DNA from 4 places in the Rhizobium sp. WSM1274 genome. Region 2 is predicted to be linked to each of the others. Evidence: riboswitches for the same ligand, from Rfam matches in the RefSeq annotation. Region 2 holds a riboswitch; each other region holds the start of a gene.

Region 1 (4,173 bases), on a different replicon from region 2:
CCCGAAGGAGGGGCAAGAAGAGAGGCTTCATCCAGCGATAACGCTTTTCCGTTTGGGCATCCGCCAGCATGAGCAGTTGCGCCTTCTCGTCGACGACAAAGGCCTGATCGTAGCCGAAGGCGGACATTGCGGTTTGGCTGATCGCACTTCCGGCCGCCGCCGTCAGAACGGCATCGAGGCTGGAGGAACCTCCGGTCGACCGGGCGGCCGGATAAACGCGTGTGAGATAGCCGTTGCCGAACTGGCCGATAACATGCGCGACTTGATCGACCTGCTCCAGCAGGCGGGCATTTACAAGCTGGCGCTGTCGATCAAGAGCGGCAGCGTCGCTCTCGGTTCCCGCCCACAGTGCCGAAAGCACGACAAGACCGATAGCGCCAAGTCCGCTGACGGCAATCAGAAACAGAATTCTTCCCGAAGCGATCCAGGATTTCTGAAACGTGTTGGAGCTGGAAGGAAGAACGATGTGCAAGCCTGGACCCCTGAACACCACGACGTGGGCGTATTCGTCGAAGCTAACAAAGAAGCGTTCACGTAGAATTAAAGGCTGCGGCCCACTATAGGGCGAGATCGACTACGCCCCAAGGAGCTCCTGACGATGTTGCGCATATCCATACGGACTATATTGCGCGGAGCGCTGATGGCAGGCGGGATCGGTATCTTTTTGGCCGCCTCGCCGTTCGAGGTGGCTGCGCAAGATCGCATACCGATGAGAATTGCCGTCGAAGGTGCGTTTCCGCCCTTCAACTATCTCGATGCAAATAACGAGCTTCAGGGCTTCGACATCGATATTGCCAATGCGCTGTGCGAGGTTGGCAAGTTCGAATGCCAATTCATCATCGAGAAGTGGGACGACATTATCCCCGATCTCGTTGCCGACAAATACGACGCGATCATCTCATCCATGTCGATGAGCCTTGAGCGGCGTCAAAAGGTTGCCTTCACTGAAAAATACTATAACAGCCCGTCGGTGTTCATCGCTCGGAAGGATTCGTCGATCAATGATGTCAGCCCCGCCGGCCTCAGCGGCAAGATCCTCGGGGTGACGTCGTCGACGGCGCAGGAATCCTACGCCAACCATCTCTATCCGGAGATGAAAAAGAAGGTCTTCCGGTCTTCGCCAGAATTGTACAAGGGGTTGTCGGATGGCAGCGTCGATATCATCCTGGAGGACAAACTCGCCATCTACGACTGGATCGCCAACACCAAGGCGGGAACCTGCTGCGAGTTCAAAGGGCCGGATCTGGTCGACGTCACGTACTTCGGCGAAGGTGCCGGCATCGCGCTGCGCCTGGACGACAAGGAGCGTCTAACGCGCCTGAACGAAGCCCTGAAGAGTATTAAGGCGGACGGGACCTACGATATGATCAACGCAAAATATTTCCCGTTCAGCATCCAGTAATTCGTCAATCAAATTGTCATGTGGCAAATGCGGAATGGCCGGTTTACCGCCGACCATTCCTATTGTGTAAAGTCCTCAGTCGTAACCGCTACGCGGCTTTCGCGACCTCACCGTGCGGATCGAGGACATATTTTGTCGCCGCTCCATGATCGAAGCTCTCATATCCAGCGGCGGCATCGTCGAGCGGGATGACCTTGGCGTTGACGATATCGGCAATGGGCAGTCGGTCGTGGAGGATCGCCTGCATGAGCTGACGATTGTATTTGATCACCGGAGTCTGGCCGGTGTGGAAGGACTGCGCCTTGGCCCATCCGAGGCCGAAGCGGAGCGAAAGATTGCCGTGTTTGGCGGCATTGTCGACGGCGCCCGGATCCTCGGTGACGTAGAGGCCGGGAATGCCGATCGAACCCGCGGCGCGGGTAATTTCCATCATCTGATTGAGGACGATCGCAGGCTGTTCCCCGCCCGAGTGGCCGCGTGCCTCGAAGCCGACCGCATCGATGGCGCTGTCCACTTCGTTGGTGCCGACGACCTGTGCGATCATGTCGCCGAGACGGTCGCTCTTCGACAGGTCGATCGGTTCGAAACCGACCTTCGCCGCGTGTGCCAGACGGTCCTTGTTGAAATCGCCGATCATGACGACAGCAGCGCCGAGAATGCGAGCCGAAGCCGCAGCCGCAAGGCCGACGGGGCCGGCGCCTGCGACATAGACGGTCGAGCCGACCCCGACGCCTGCACGCACTGCACCATGGAAACCGGTGGGCAGGATGTCGGAAAGCATGGTGAGATCCCGGATCTTCGCCATTGCCTTGTCCCGATCGGGGATTTTCAGCAGGTTGAAATCTGCGTAGGGAATGGTGACGTAGCGTGCCTGTCCGCCGATCCAGCCGCCCATGTCGACATAACCGTAAGCACCGCCAGCTCGGGCCGGGTTTACTGTCAGGCAGACGCCGGTGTCCTGAGACTTGCAGCAGCGGCAACGGCCGCAGGCGACATTGAACGGCACCGAGACGATATCGCCGATGTCGAGCATCTCGACATCGATGCCTTTCTCGATGATCTCGCCGGTGATTTCATGACCGAGGACCAGGCCCGGCATCGCTGTCGTGCGGCCGCGGACCATGTGCTGATCGGAGCCGCAGATATTGGTCGAGATCACCTTCAAAATGACGCCGTGTTCGATGCGGCGGCCGTCGGGCGCTTCCAGCTTCGGATCGTCGATGTCGCGAACTTCGACCTTGCCCGGCCGGAGATAGACGACGCCTCTATTTTTGCTCATGGATTCCTCCCACTTGTTTGAGTGCCTCGATCTGCAACCGATGCAGTCGATGGCAACTTCCCTCCGGCCTGCCTCCTCTGCAGCCCGGTGTCCAAAACACGCGGATACCGCCGCACCGGGCGATATTCGAATTTTCAAAACGGACAGATTGGATGCAGTAGAGGAGTGAACGCCACGGTTTTCGCCTGTCGTTCCACTCGTGACCGTCTGCCGCAATCCGTCGATTTGCTACGCAAGAGCTGGTTTCCGGCTCCAGAATCTCCTTCCGATCCATCTCGATATCTTTCCGGATGTCTATCCGGCGATTTCCTTGAGGATTTCAGTTCTTCTACCGCTGCGGGGCAGCGCCGGCGTCGGGCCGGCTGCCAATGGTCCATTTCGCCAGTTTGCGAGATAGCGCCTTGGGCACAACAAACAAACCATGCCTGACGGAAAACAGCGATCAAGAAAACGACATGGGCGCAACTCAAAGACGACAGTCGGTAAAGTCGCAAAAGATCGCTGCGCAGGAGAAATAATTGATCCCGCGAATACGGCGGTTTTCCGGTTCGCCCCGAAAGATTTAATCGTCGCCTAAAGACTTGAGGCGCGACGCGGCCGGCGGCTGCGGCTGACGTCGAGGGCCGTGTGCCAGAGCACGGCGGCGAGGATGATTGCCCCGCCGAAAAAGGTGGCGACGGGCGGCTCTTCGGAAAACAACAGCCAGACCCAGAAGGGCGTGAGCACGATTTCCATCGTGCCGATCAGCGCCGCCTCCGCCGGCGGCATCCGCTTCGCACCGGCGAGGAAAAGCACCAGCGCGAGGGAGAAATTGGTCGCACCGAAGGCAGCAAGGACGATCCAGTTGTGGAGGTCGAGCGAGCCGACCGAACCGAACGGGGCAAAGATGGCAAGCGTCAAGAAGGCGCTGACCACGGTCGGCGGCAGGCTCGGCACGTCGGGACTGATGCGCGGGATGATGATGACCAGAGCGAAGGAAACGGTCATGCCGAGCGCCAGCAGGTCGCCGAGACCAGTCCCGCCGCCGATCGACGAGGCGACGATGACGGCGACGCCGAGGAAAGAGATGCCGCCGGCAATCAACGTCCGCCTGGCAACTCTCTCCCCGAGGATAAGCCAGCCGAGCAACGCTGCTATAAACGGCGCGGTCGCATAGATCATCGTCACATTGGCGACGGTGGTCATGTAAAGCGCGCCGATGAAGCATCCCTGACTGAAGGTCTGGCATGCGATCATCGCAAGACTGGACGGATGGAAGACGGAACCCCATTTTCGCCGCGAGATGCCCCCTTCGAGGAAAAGGCAGGGGATCAGCAGGAACAGGCCTCCGAACAACGACCGCCAGGCGATCGCCGTCCATACGTCGGTGGTCAGGAGTCGCGAATAAACACCGCTCGCGCTCCAGGCAAGTGTCGCGGCAATGATGAGAAGCACACCCTTCTCGTGCTCGCTGCCTGCGAGGCGTCTGGCCGGATTTTCAATGTTCACGCAG
Region 2 (4,173 bases):
CGGCAACGCCTCTTTCGTCATGCTCGGGCTTGTCCCGAGCATCTGCAGCCGGTTGATATCGAGCAGATATGAGGCCCGGGGCGTGGGATAGTACGAGCGGCCCCTGAAGCCGCTCCGACACATGTCATGATGCCCTACCAGGCACTCCGTATCGACAGACGTCCTTTATCCGCGAGCGCATCCGCGCGCTCGTTGCCGGCAATGCCGGAATGGCCTTTGCACCAGGCAATGGTCACCAGGCCATTCTGGGATAGTTGAAGATCGACCGCCTTCCAGAGTTCCGCATTGGCGATCGTTCGCCTTCGCGCATTCCCATTCGGGCTGCTTTTCTTCCAGCCGTTGTTCTTCCAGATATGTCGCCAGCTGTTGCAGCCTTTGATGGCGTAGATGGAATCCGACCAGATGGTCGCGGGCTCGCCGCTTGCCTCGCTGTTGATCCAAACCACAGCCTTGAGGACGGCCATCACTTCCATCGAATTATTGGCGGAATCTTCCGCGCCACCGAAGCCGGACGCAATTTCCGCGGCATCGCAATAAACGACGAATGCCCAACCTCCGTGCCCAGAACCGGGTTCATAACAGCCGTCCACGAAGACGTGGAAGCCGTGTTGGGTTTCCGGCAGCCCGACTATCGTTGCGGGAGCTGAGTTCATTGGCAATTCCTGTCATTTTCAGCGTCCGGATATGAGTACGTTTCTCAAGCGCCCCAGGAGATTGGAGTGGGCACTTGGCCTCGTTGATTACCATCGGCAGCTTCTTCATAATCGAACACTGGGTCTTTGGCTGTCCGCTGGATAAAATCCCGAAAATACGCTAGGAATATCTCCAAGCTTATTAAGAGAAACAAGCTAAGAGGCAAGGCGCGGCGGATGGACGCCGACAGTGACCGATCGATTCTTTGCTCATTCCGGGACGACGCCGTGAAACGCCGAAACCTGTCTCTTGCCCTCTTCCTTGTCTTCGCAGCGCCCGCTGCCGGGCAGTCCATTACTATCTGTGAGGATCTGCGTGGCCGCCTCGCCGACCTGCCGCGGTCGATCGGCAATACCAACGGTCCGGAAGCGCGCCAATATGCCAGCGCCATGGCCGAGCAGAACCTCGAGCTGCGCAAGGTCCGCAACGAGCTGCGCGGCAACGGCTGCACCTCGGGCAGCATGGTCGTCATCGGCGGCGAAAATGCCGATTATTGCGCCGAGCTGTCGCAGTCCGAAGCCCGGATGATCGACAACATCCGCTATCTCCAGGACCGCCGTGACGAGCTGCGCAACCAGACCGACGGCAATGAGGACGCGCGCCGCGAGCTGACCGCCGCTCTCGACCGCAATGGCTGCAACAGCGAAAACTTCTATGCCCCGAGCGATCGCAGCGCCGACGACCTCGCCCCGAGCGTCGAAGAACAGGCGATGCGCACCGACACCTTTATTCCGCTCGGCGGCGGTGAAGAGGTCGATCCGCGTTACGGCGTGCCGCGGGCCGAAATGCTCTCGCCGGTCAGCACCATGTGCGTGCGCAGCTGTGACGGCGGCTTCTTTCCGATCAGTTCGAACGCCACATCGGTCGATTTCGGCCGCGACGCACAGACCTGCGCCAAGATGTGCCCGGGCATCGAGACCGAACTGTTCTATCGTGACGTGACGAGCACCGAAGCCTCGAACATGATCTCGGTCGCAACGGGCACGCCCTACAGCGCCATGAAAAATGCCTTTGCCTACAAGAACCGCACGCCCGGGGAAAAGTCCTCCTGCGCCTGCAATCTCACCGCCTATTATGAGGAGATGCGCGGCAAGCAGGTGGTGAGCGAACCACCGCAGCAGAGCTCCATTACCACTATCCGCACCAATCCCCCGGCGAAGGATGCCGCAGCTGCGCCGCAACCATCCGTTCCCGAGCGCCCCTACGATCCGACGCAGAACCGCGTCCGTCAGGTCGGCCCCCAGTTTCTCGCCGGCGATCAGGGCTCGATCGACCTCACCAATCCGGCAACGCCGGGCCCGCAACCACAACAACAGCAGTGATATCAATCAAGCCACCCAAACCGCGCGGCGGTTTTGGGACTACGACATGCGTCTTCGATGCGACGCACTTTATTTAGGGCTCGCTTCGTCCCCATCCATCATGAAAGACGAGTTCCTCAAGCGGCAGCCGCTGCCGCCAGCCTTTGACGGAGAGTTCCGGCTCGTCATAGAGCCGATCGACGAAACCGGCACAGAGCCAGGCGACCACCTCGATATGCTCGGGTATGCCGAGAATGCTCTTCAGGTCGCCTTCATGAAAGATGCTGACCCAGCCGACGCCGACCCCTTCCGCCCGCGCGGCAAGCCAGAGGTTCTGGATGGCGCAGACTGTGGAATAGCTATCCATCCTCGGATTGTGCGTACGCCCCAGCACCACGCTGCCGCCGCGGGTGGGATCGCAGGTCACGCAGATCCCGAGCGGCGCCTCCGTAATGCCTTCGAGCTTAAGCGAACGATATGCCTGCCGCCGTTCGCCTTCGAACATCAGCGCCGCCTCCTCGTTGGCGCTGGCAAAGGCATTCCGGACGCGCGCCCGCACAGTCGGGCTTTTCACCAGAATGAAATTCCACGGCTGCATGAAACCAACCGACGGCGCGTGATGGGCGGCCGTCAACAGACGCTCCACGACATCGTCTGGCAAGGGATCAGGCAGGAACTGGCTGCGAACGTCGCGCCGCGTCATGATCGCATGATAGACGGCCTCGCGTTCGGCCAAGGAAAAACCGGACGCCGCCGAAAGGGCATCCTCATCAAAGGGTCGCATCGTCAAATCCCCAACAACGCAACCGCCCCGCCGTCCGCGCGGATCGGTCTATCTAGCCAGGCCGGTCTTCTGACTGGGCGTCATCCGTCTGCCGCAGCCTTCCCGGCAAGAAGCCAGTGGCGTGATAAGCGGCAAACGTCGGCCTTACAGCGTTGGGCACGTTCCGGCTTTGCACCGGATTCCCGATTCTCCCGCCTTACCGGCGGGCACCTGACGGCGCATCTATTTCAGGAAAGCGCGGTGGCGGCAAGGCGGCCCGCACGCCGCCGACACGCTGCATGGCCTTCGGCGATGTCGATGACGCCGACAGCAGCCAGGCAACCGCGATCAATGCCGTTGCCCAGCGTATCTCCATCCCTCCACCGTCCAGCACGATACGACAGTACCCGCCGGTTCGCTGGGCTTGGCGCCCGCAGGCGCCAGGGTGAAACGACCCGCATGTACCCCAGCACCCATTCTACTTTATGATTTATTCACACATCAAATACACACTGCGTTTACGCGTTTTGGGTTGCTATCAGGACATGGGCATGAGGGCTCATGATGTGACCGTCAGCGTCGATGCCCGTATTGATACGCCAGTCCGGAACATGTCCGACTGAGCCGCAATTCTAGGCCGCCGCGGAATGTTCCAATTTTTGAAAACGATGCCTCTGACCGCCAAGCTGGCGGCGATTATCGTTGCCGTGAACCTCTGCGGCATTTCCGCTTTCGCCACCTATACCTGGATGTACGAAACCCGGGCCTTGATCGATGGCGCCAAGGCGAACTGGTCCAAGGATGCCGAGCAATTTGCCTCTCTGGCAGCGGGCGGCGTGAAATGGGGGAAGGCGAACGCCGTTCGAGAGGCTTATTCGCTCTACCGCGACGACCCCTCGCTCGATCTCGTGCAGTTTGCCGCATTCAACGCCGAACCTGCCGCCGTCGATACCTGGGCGCGCGATGGCGTCAGTGGTTTGCCGGCACCAACCGATCTGGCGAAGAGCCTGAGCGCGAAACCGGAAAAGACGACCATCGATGACGGTAGAATATCTGCCGGCGTCGTGACGATCATCGCGCCGCTCCCGCTGGATAAGTCGGGCAAGGCCACCGGTTACGTCGTCACGAACTGGTCCGTCGAAAAAATCGCTTCCGAAGTCAGGCAGAAAGTTCTCATTTCGCTGCTCACGCAGTCCGCGATCACCGCCATAGCCGTCGTTGCCTTCCTTCTCGCCATGCGCAGCCTCGTTGGCCGGCCCATCAGGATACTCAGTGAGAGAATCAGCGCGTTGCAGAAAGGCGACCTGGCCTCTCCCGTCACCTACAGGGAAAATGGCGACGAGATCGGCTTTCTGGCACGCGCGTTGGAAGTCTTCCGCCACGAGGCGATTGCGAAGGTCGAGAGAGAGCAGGCCG
Region 3 (4,173 bases), 1.3 Mb from region 2:
TCGGCTTTTGCCTGGGCGGCCGCGCGCAGTTCCATTTCCTTACGCAGGTCGGCGATGCGCAGCACCGAATAGATGAAGCTCATGGCGCCGGCGATGCCGAGCGCCAGAACGACCTTGTCGGCGCCATACTCGCCGAATCCGATCAGGAAGGCGACCAGGCTGTCGTCGAGCTGTAGCAGCGTGCCGAGAAGCCAGAGGGTCACTCCAGACACCACGATCGACACGCATTGCCGTCCGGCCCTGCTTTGGAAAAACACCGGCATCATGCCTTCTCCATCTCCACCTTCGCGGAAATATCACGAAAGTCTGAAATGTTTGTTGAAACCAGAAGGCGAATTATCAGAGGCAGCAGCCTGTTGCGTGCCGCAGAGAGACCCGAGAGGCTTGTGGGGAATCAGGGCGTCGTTATCAGCGCGATGCCCTTAATGGTTCAGAAGACTGGCTCATGCGGGAAAGAACGAAGGCGAGCGTGCTAATGCATCGCTCGCCCTTTCCAGTGCTTCAGGCGGTGACGATCAGCAGCGGAACGCTGACAATGAGACCGACCAGAACCGTGACTGTGGCGACACGCATGAAACGCAGGCGTCGTGTGCGCTCGCCACTCCAATCATATGTCATTCTTCCATCTCCTTGGGACAAGGAAGTAGTTCCCGCAAAGCCGGGTTCAACAGAGATGACGCGATTTGCTTGTGCAAAGCTGGATAAGATCAGCAGTCTCTAATGCTGGAAGCGCAGAGACCAGCGCTGTCCGTTGCTGGTCATGCGGATAACGGAAAGCGGCTCGACGTCGCTCAGCCAGAAGGAGGAGAGTGGCGCCTGAAGCACATGCACGATCGCTGCCCGGATGACGGCCGCATGGCTGATTGCAATGATGTGGCCGTCGAGAACAGTCTGTCCATCCATCCAGCCGGCGATGCGCTTGCGCAGATCAACAAGGCTCTCGCCGCCATGCGGAGCCGCTTCCGGATCGCTCATCCACCCCATGAGGTTTTCCGGCTCTTCGGTCCCGATCGCCGCGATTGACCTGCCGGCCCAGCGGCCATGGTCGCAGTCGCAAAGCGCCTGATCTATCCGGGCTTCGAGGCGCAGCGCATCAGCAGTTTGACGGGCGCGCAAGGCGGGGCTCGTGACAATACAATCGGCGCGGGGCGGGGCGATCATCCTGCCGGCCTCCTTCACTGCCTTGTCCTCCAGCGGTTCGTCGAGCGGGAACAGGGCCTTGCGGCTTGCTGCCGTCGCGCCGTGGCAGATCCAGGTGAGGCGCGTGTTCACAGTCGTTCTTGTCTCCCGGAATGCGGCGACAGCGTCCTTCGCCGGCTTGTGAAGTTTCGTTGACAGTCTCTTCGGCGTGCAGATATAACCGTGCTGTTGCGGGTTTGGAAGCCGGTGTAAGTCCGGCGCGGTCGCGCCACTGTGACCAGCGTGAGCTCTTCGCGCTGGAAGTCAGACCCTACTGCACAAGCACTCTTTCGACTGAACGCGTCATTCCCGGAGGAATACATGTCTGACACCACTTTCGCGCCCGTTGCTGTACCGGCGCCGATCCCTGTAGGCGAGATCCTGCCCTGGGCGATCTTCGGCGGCCTGCTGATGCTCATTGTCCTCTATTTCGTCGGCACCGAGGAAGGCGCGATGGCGCTGTTAAACGGCATGTATGTGCACGAATTCGTGCATGACGGCCGCCATCTCCTTGGCTTTCCCTGCCACTAAAGCGCTTCGCGATCGGAGTTCCTGACATGGTTGGAAACCTTCTGCTTCGCGGCATGCTCGCGGGCCTGATGGCTGGCATCCTCGTTTTCGCTTTCGCCCATATGTTCGGCGAGCCGCTGGTCGATGCGGCGATCGCCTTCGAAGAGGCAAGCGCCCAGGCCGCCGGCGAGGCTGCCGAACCCGAAATCGTCAGCCGCGCCACACAGGCCGGTCTTGGCCTTTTCACCGGTGTCATGGCCTACAGCGTCGCCGTCGGCGGGCTCTTCGCGCTCGCCTTCGCTTTCGTGCAGGGCCGCTTCAGCAGCCTTTCGCCGCGCGGCACCTCGGCCGTCATCGCCATTGCCGCCTTCGTGGCGGTTGTCCTCGTTCCCGGTATCAAGTATCCGGCCAACCCGCCGGCGGTCGGCAATCCCGACACGATCGGTGCCAGGACCGAACTGTTCTTCCTGATGATCGTCGTCTCGCTTGCGGCGCTGGTTGCCGCAGTGGCGCTGTCGCGCCGCCTTTCCGAGCGCTTCGGTCTCTGGAACGGCGCGATTATCGCCGGCATCGCCTATCTCGTTTTCATCGGCCTCGTGCTCTATCTGCTGCCGCCGATCAATGAGGTGCCGGAGAACTTCTCGGCGATGGTGCTCTGGCGGTTCCGCACCACTTCGCTCGGCATGCACGCGATCCTCTGGGCAGCCTTGGGCTTGGCCTTCGGAGCGCTGGCGGAAAAGCGGCTTGCGGTCAGGGACGGACAACGCGGCCGGCCGGCAACGGCATTTCACTGAAGGAATCGAAGGGCGCCGCTTTGCCGGCACCCTTAACTTTTCGAGCAAGCATGAAAATCGGCAAAACCATACCACTCCTGTCGGCGGCATTTGCCGCGGCTGCCTTTTTTTGTGTGGTTGCCGGAAGCGCTTTTGCTCATAGCCGCAGCGATGGCGGCAGCCATGCGGGCCTGGATATCCCGGAAATTTCCCATGGCGAGATGGCAGTCATGTCTGACTATCGCAGTGGGATTATCGACCTTGCATCCCGTGCAGTCGATACGAACGAGCCGTTTCGCCGCATGCTGAACTATGCCGAGATCCAGTATTCCTACTGTCTGTGGGGCCGGATGCCGGGCAGCGTGGCGGATGAGGAAAGTCCGTTCAACGAATGCACCCATGCCTATCTGGCCGCGACCAAGGCCGTCTTGCTTTCAATGCGCGAGATGCCGCGGGAGGCCGCTGCTGCAGGCGAAATCATTTCCGCTGTCGATGCTGACATGGTGCGGCGCGGTCTCGCGCTCATCACCTGCCGGTTCAGCGGCGAGGCCTTCAACACAGCCGATATCGTCAAGCCGCGCTGGAGCGGGATCCCATTCCATGTCGCCAGCATGGCGTCTCTGACGGGGCTCGCCTCTTTGTTCGGCCTCGGTGTGTTTGTGCTTCGCCGCCTCTCGCAACCGAAGGCTCAATCGTTGGAATAGCGCTGCTCGCGCCACGGATCGCCATACATGTGGTAGCCGTTCTTTTCCCAGAAGCCTGCCTGGTCGGCTGATATCAACTCGATGCGGCGCAGCCATTTGGCGCTTTTCCAGAAATAGAGATGCGGCACGACGAGGCGCATCGGTCCGCCGTGCTCCGGCGTCAGCGGCAGGCTTTCCCAGGCCGTGGCGAGGATCGCATCCTCGGCTGCGAAATCGGCGAGCGGCAGGTTGGTGGTGTAGCCGTCATAACTCGTCAGCATGACGTAACCGGCTTCTGGCTTCGGCATGGCGAGGTCGAGCAGATCGCGCGTCGAAACGCCTTTCCATTTGTTGTCGTAGCGCGACCAAGTGGTGACGCAGTGGATATCGCTAACTTTGGTGCTCTGCTCGATCGCCTGGAAGGCGGCCCAGGTGAGGGTGAGCGTCGTTTCGACGAGGCCGCGCACGTCGAGCCGCCATGTATCGGTCGAAACGACAGGCTGCTGGCCGAGATCGAGCACCGGCCAGTTCTTGACAAGGTGCTGGCCGGGCGGCAGGCGCTCGGCTTCGGGCCGACTGATGCGGCCGGTGAGGAACTTACCTTCGGTCGCCCAACGGCGTTTGGAGGTAGTGAGCTTGCTGTCGGTGGGCGCCTGATCGTCGCTCATGAGTGGGTCTCCTGCGATGCAGCAATAGGACATCCGCCCTTGGCGGTGTCAAGTTTGGGCGACCCCTTGGAAATCCTTGCCGGGCTCACTAAACTCGGTGCCATGGGGCATGCCTCGCTGGGGAGTGGAGGCAGGAAGGGAGGAGCCGGTTCTGTCTTCGAGATATCGTGCGATAGCGGCGTTGCTGGTCGTGCCGCTGATCATCTTCGCTTTCTTCACCTATGGAAGCGCGATTGCGACGCGCGTCTATATGGGGGAGGCTTCGGCGCAGGCCGGAACGGCGCTGCGCCTTGCCGTTTCGGCACTCAGCGGCCATCTCAACCGCTACGAGGCGCTACCGGCGCTGATCGCCGATCACGA
Region 4 (4,173 bases), 1.7 Mb from region 2:
CGCTGGCGATCCTCAACCGCGCCAAGTCAGTCGGCGTTCCCGTGCCGCCGGCCTTCGAGCTGGAAGCGCTGCCGGGCAAGGGCGTCAGCGGCAAAGTCGGCGGCGAGACGCTGGACCTGCTGTCGCCGCCCGCCGCCCGTGAGCGCGGGGCGCTCAGTGCTGAACAGGATGCACGCATCGCGGCGCTGAACGACGAGGGCAAGAGCCTGTCGGTGCTGCTCGTCAACGGTGTTGCGGCGGGTTTGATCGCCATGCGCGACGAGCCGCGCGAGGATGCCGAGGCCGGGCTCGCTGCCCTCAAATCAGCAGGCGTCAAGGCGATGATGTTGACGGGCGACAACAAGCGGACGGCGGCAGCCGTTGCCGGCATGCTCGGCACAGACTGGCGCGGCGAGATGATGCCTGAGGACAAGCAGCGGGTCGTCGGCGAATTGAAGCACCAGGGCTTCATCGTCGCCAAGGTCGGCGACGGCATCAACGATGCTCCGGCGCTGGCTGCTGCCGATATCGGCATTGCTATGGGCGGCGGCACCGATGTGGCGCTCGAGACGGCGGATGCCGCCGTGCTGCACGGACGCGTCGGCGACGTGGCGCGGATGATCGAACTTTCCAAACGCACGATGCGCAACATCCTGCAGAATATCACCATCGCACTCGCGCTGAAGGCGGTGTTCCTGGTGACGACGATCGCCGGTATCACCGGGCTCTGGCCGGCGATCCTCGCCGATACCGGCGCCACCGTGCTGGTGACGATCAACGCGTTGCGGCTGCTTCGGATAAAGATGTGAACCTTCGGGGAGCCGGCTTCTGCCGGCTCTTTTCTGACGGGTTCTAAACAGCGCTTTTCCGTTAACGCTTCGTTATCCACATCATACACAGGCGCGGCGATTCATTGCCGCCATTGCTGCGTCGCCACAACAACTTGTTGACGTCATCAGCGATTCGAGTACCATATCTAGTGTTCGAGGTTCCGTCGATTCGTGAGGATCGGCGGCTAAGACGGGAATACGGTGCGCTTCGCCATCATGGCGCGGCAATGCCGGAGCTGCCCCCGCAACTGTAAGCGGCGAGCAACTGTCCGATTTCAGGTCACTGGAGCATGATGCTCCGGGAAGGCTGGGGCAGGCGCTTTGACCCGTGAGCCAGGAGACCTGCCTCGAACGAAACGTCCACGGGCGGGGTGTCCGGAAGGTCGCGTTGCGTTGCTGCGGGGAATCTCCGCATCGCGTTTCGCAGGCCCGAGCCTCCGCCCCCGAAACCTTCGTATTGAGCCACTTCGGGGTGAAGTCATGTCAGTATCTCAGTTCAGACCGCCACCCGCTAGAGGTAGAGGGCGGAGTATGCCCAGCGGCTAAACAGCCGCATAGCTCAAATCACCAGAGATTTTTCGACGGATATCGGCAGATTTCCGATCAATGTCCTGCGTCCCAATCGCGTCTTCACGAGGAATATCATGACCATCACCGTCTACAGCAGGCCTGCCTGCGTCCAGTGCACCGCCACCTACCGTGCCCTCGACCGCCTGGGCGTCGATTATGACATCGTCGATATCTCGCGGGATGCCGAAGCGCTCGATCGGGTCCGCAGCCTTGGCTACATGCAGGCGCCTGTCGTCATCGCCGGTGAGCAGCATTGGGCCGGCTTCCGCCCCGACATGATCAGCGCGCTCTCCTGATCGAGAAAAGCGATGGGCCTGATCGTTTATTATTCCAGCCGATCCGAGAACACCCATCGGTTCGTCGCCAAGCTCGGACTACGCGCGGCGCGCATTCCGTCAGGTGGCGCTGAGGCGTTCCATATCCGCGAACCTTTCGTGCTTGTCGTGCCGACCTATAGCGGCGGCGGCAAGGGTGCCGTTCCCAAGCAGGTGATCCGTTTCCTCAACGATGCGGAAAACCGAGGACACATCCGCGGTGTGATTGCCGCGGGCAACAGCAATTTCGGCGAGACATACGGGCTCGCCGGCGACGTGGTCTCGCATAAATGCCAGGTGCCGTATCTCTACAGGTTCGAGCTCATGGGCACCGAAGACGACGTCGCCAAGGTCAAACACGGAATGGAACGATTTTGGATACGGGAACAACCCTGACGCGGGATGCGGGCGCAAAACCGCATCACACTGTTGCTCATCCTGCCGGGGAAAGGCCGATGAAGGCAGCCGAAACGCTCGACTATCACGCGCTGAATGCGATGCTGAACCTCTATGACGATGAGGGGCGGATCCAGCTCGACAAGGATCGAATGGCGGCCAAGCAGTATTTCCTGCAGCATGTGAACCAGAACACGGTGTTCTTTCACAATTTCCGGGAAAAGCTCGATTACCTCGTGACCGAGGACTATTACGAGCAGGAGGTTCTCGACCAGTATTCCTTCAATTTCGTGCGGGATCTGTTCGATCAGGCCTATGCCAAGAAGTTCCGTTTCCCGACCTTCCTCGGCGCCTTCAAATACTACACCAGCTATACGCTGAAGACCTTCGACGGAAAGCGCTATCTCGAGCGCTACGAGGATCGCATCTGCATGGTGGCGCTGGCCTTGGCGCGCGGCGACGAGGGGCTTGCCCGCGACATGGTCGAGGAGATCATCTCCGGCCGTTTCCAGCCGGCGACGCCGACCTTCCTCAATGCCGGCAAGAAGCAGCGCGGCGAACTGGTTTCCTGCTTCCTGCTGCGCGTCGAGGACAATATGGAATCGATCGGCCGGTCGATCAATTCGGCGCTGCAGCTGTCGAAGCGCGGCGGCGGCGTGGCGCTGTCGCTGACGAATATCCGTGAGGCGGGCGCGCCGATCAAGCATATCGAGAACCAGTCGTCGGGCATCATCCCGGTGATGAAGCTGCTCGAAGACAGTTTCTCCTATGCCAACCAGCTCGGCGCGCGGCAGGGGGCGGGGGCCGTCTATCTCAATGCCCACCACCCCGATATCATGCGCTTCCTCGATACCAAGCGCGAAAATGCCGACGAGAAGATCCGCATCAAGACGCTGTCGCTCGGCGTCGTCGTGCCCGACATCACCTTCGAACTGGCGAGGAACAACGAGGACATGTACCTGTTCTCGCCCTATGACGTAGAGCGCGTCTATGGTGTGCCCTTCACCGAGATTTCGGTAACGGAAAAGTACCGCGAGATGGCGGACGACGTCCGCATCTCCAAGAAGAAGATCAAGGCGCGCGAATTCTTCCAGGTGCTTGCCGAAATCCAGTTCGAGAGCGGCTATCCCTACCTCATGTTCGAGGACACAGTGAACCGGACGAACCCGATCGCCGGGCGCATCTCGATGAGCAATCTCTGCTCGGAGATCCTGCAGGTGAGCGAGGCTAGCGAATATCATGACGACCTCTCCTACAAACATCTCGGCAAGGATATTTCCTGCAATCTCGGCTCGCTGAATATTGCCGCGGCAATGGATTCGGCCGATTTCGGCAAGACGATCGAAACCTCGATCCGGGCGCTGACGGCCGTTTCCGACATGAGCCACATCTCTTCGGTTCCTTCGATCGAGAAGGGCAATGACGAGAGCCATGCGATCGGCCTCGGTCAGATGAACCTGCACGGTTACCTCGCCCGCGAACGCATCTTCTACGGCTCCGAGGAAGGCATCGATTTCACCAATATCTATTTCTATACGGTGACCTATCACGCAGTCCGCGCCTCGAACCTTTTGGCGGTCGAACGCGGCACGAGCTTCAAGGGCTTCGAAAACTCGAAATATGCCTCCGGCGAATATTTCGACAAATATACCGACCGGCTCTGGGAGCCGGCGACGGAGACGGTGAGGGCGCTGTTCGAGACCTCAGGTATTCACATTCCGACGCAGGAAGACTGGGCCGCATTGAAGACGGCGGTGATGGCCTCCGGCCTCTATAACCAGAACCTGCAGGCGGTGCCGCCGACGGGCTCGATCTCCTATATCAACCACTCGACCTCCTCGATCCATCCGATCGTCTCGAAGATCGAGATCCGCAAGGAGGGCAAGATCGGCCGCGTCTACTATCCGGCGCCGTTCATGACCAACGACAATCTCGACTATTATCAGGACGCCTATGAGATCGGGCCGGAGAAGATCATCGACACCTATGCGGCGGCGACCCAGCATGTCGACCAGGGCCTGTCGCTGACCTTGTTCTTCCGCGATACGGCAACGACGCGCGACATCAACAAGGCGCAGATCCAC

What was found. A riboswitch is a leader RNA that binds a small molecule or an ion and turns the genes downstream of it on or off. The one in region 2 is predicted to bind cobalamin.
Region 1: it holds a riboswitch for cobalamin, as region 2 does, so the genes downstream of both, fdhA (formaldehyde dehydrogenase, glutathione-independent) here and bluB (5,6-dimethylbenzimidazole synthase) in region 2, are expected to answer to the same signal.
Region 3: it holds a riboswitch for cobalamin, as region 2 does, so the genes downstream of both, N2600_RS18040 (CbtB domain-containing protein) here and bluB (5,6-dimethylbenzimidazole synthase) in region 2, are expected to answer to the same signal.
Region 4: it holds a riboswitch for cobalamin, as region 2 does, so the genes downstream of both, nrdH (glutaredoxin-like protein NrdH) here and bluB (5,6-dimethylbenzimidazole synthase) in region 2, are expected to answer to the same signal.

What each region holds. Positions count from the first base shown of each region.
Region 1 covers NZ_CP104141.1:135,710-139,882, forward strand. Annotated here, with positions in the region: gene N2600_RS32440 (putative bifunctional diguanylate cyclase/phosphodiesterase) at 1-493, opposite strand, end outside; gene N2600_RS32445 (transporter substrate-binding domain-containing protein) at 599-1,402, shown strand; gene fdhA (formaldehyde dehydrogenase, glutathione-independent) at 1,491-2,681, opposite strand; cobalamin riboswitch at 2,901-3,100, opposite strand; gene N2600_RS32455 (DMT family transporter) at 3,255-4,169, opposite strand.
Region 2 covers NZ_CP104138.1:2,315,088-2,319,260, forward strand. Annotated here, with positions in the region: partial or broken gene N2600_RS11705 (ribonuclease H family protein) at 135-669, opposite strand; gene N2600_RS11710 (DUF2865 domain-containing protein) at 921-2,015, shown strand; gene bluB (5,6-dimethylbenzimidazole synthase) at 2,089-2,778, opposite strand; cobalamin riboswitch at 2,821-3,007, opposite strand; gene N2600_RS11720 (hypothetical protein) at 2,975-3,133, opposite strand; gene N2600_RS11725 (methyl-accepting chemotaxis protein) at 3,405-4,173, shown strand, end outside.
Region 3 covers NZ_CP104138.1:3,605,403-3,609,575, reverse strand. Annotated here, with positions in the region: gene N2600_RS18050 (putative bifunctional diguanylate cyclase/phosphodiesterase) at 1-263, opposite strand, end outside; gene N2600_RS18045 (histidine phosphatase family protein) at 718-1,272, opposite strand; adenosylcobalamin (AdoCbl) riboswitch at 1,350-1,487, shown strand; gene N2600_RS18040 (CbtB domain-containing protein) at 1,501-1,710, shown strand; gene N2600_RS18035 (CbtA family protein) at 1,737-2,483, shown strand; gene N2600_RS18030 (hypothetical protein) at 2,534-3,166, shown strand; gene N2600_RS18025 (sulfite oxidase-like oxidoreductase) at 3,151-3,813, opposite strand; gene N2600_RS18020 (sensor histidine kinase) at 3,923-4,173, shown strand, end outside.
Region 4 covers NZ_CP104138.1:3,981,390-3,985,562, reverse strand. Annotated here, with positions in the region: gene N2600_RS19760 (heavy metal translocating P-type ATPase) at 1-788, shown strand, start outside; cobalamin riboswitch at 949-1,173, shown strand; gene nrdH (glutaredoxin-like protein NrdH) at 1,454-1,675, shown strand; gene nrdI (class Ib ribonucleoside-diphosphate reductase assembly flavoprotein NrdI) at 1,688-2,089, shown strand; gene nrdE (class 1b ribonucleoside-diphosphate reductase subunit alpha) at 2,068-4,173, shown strand, end outside.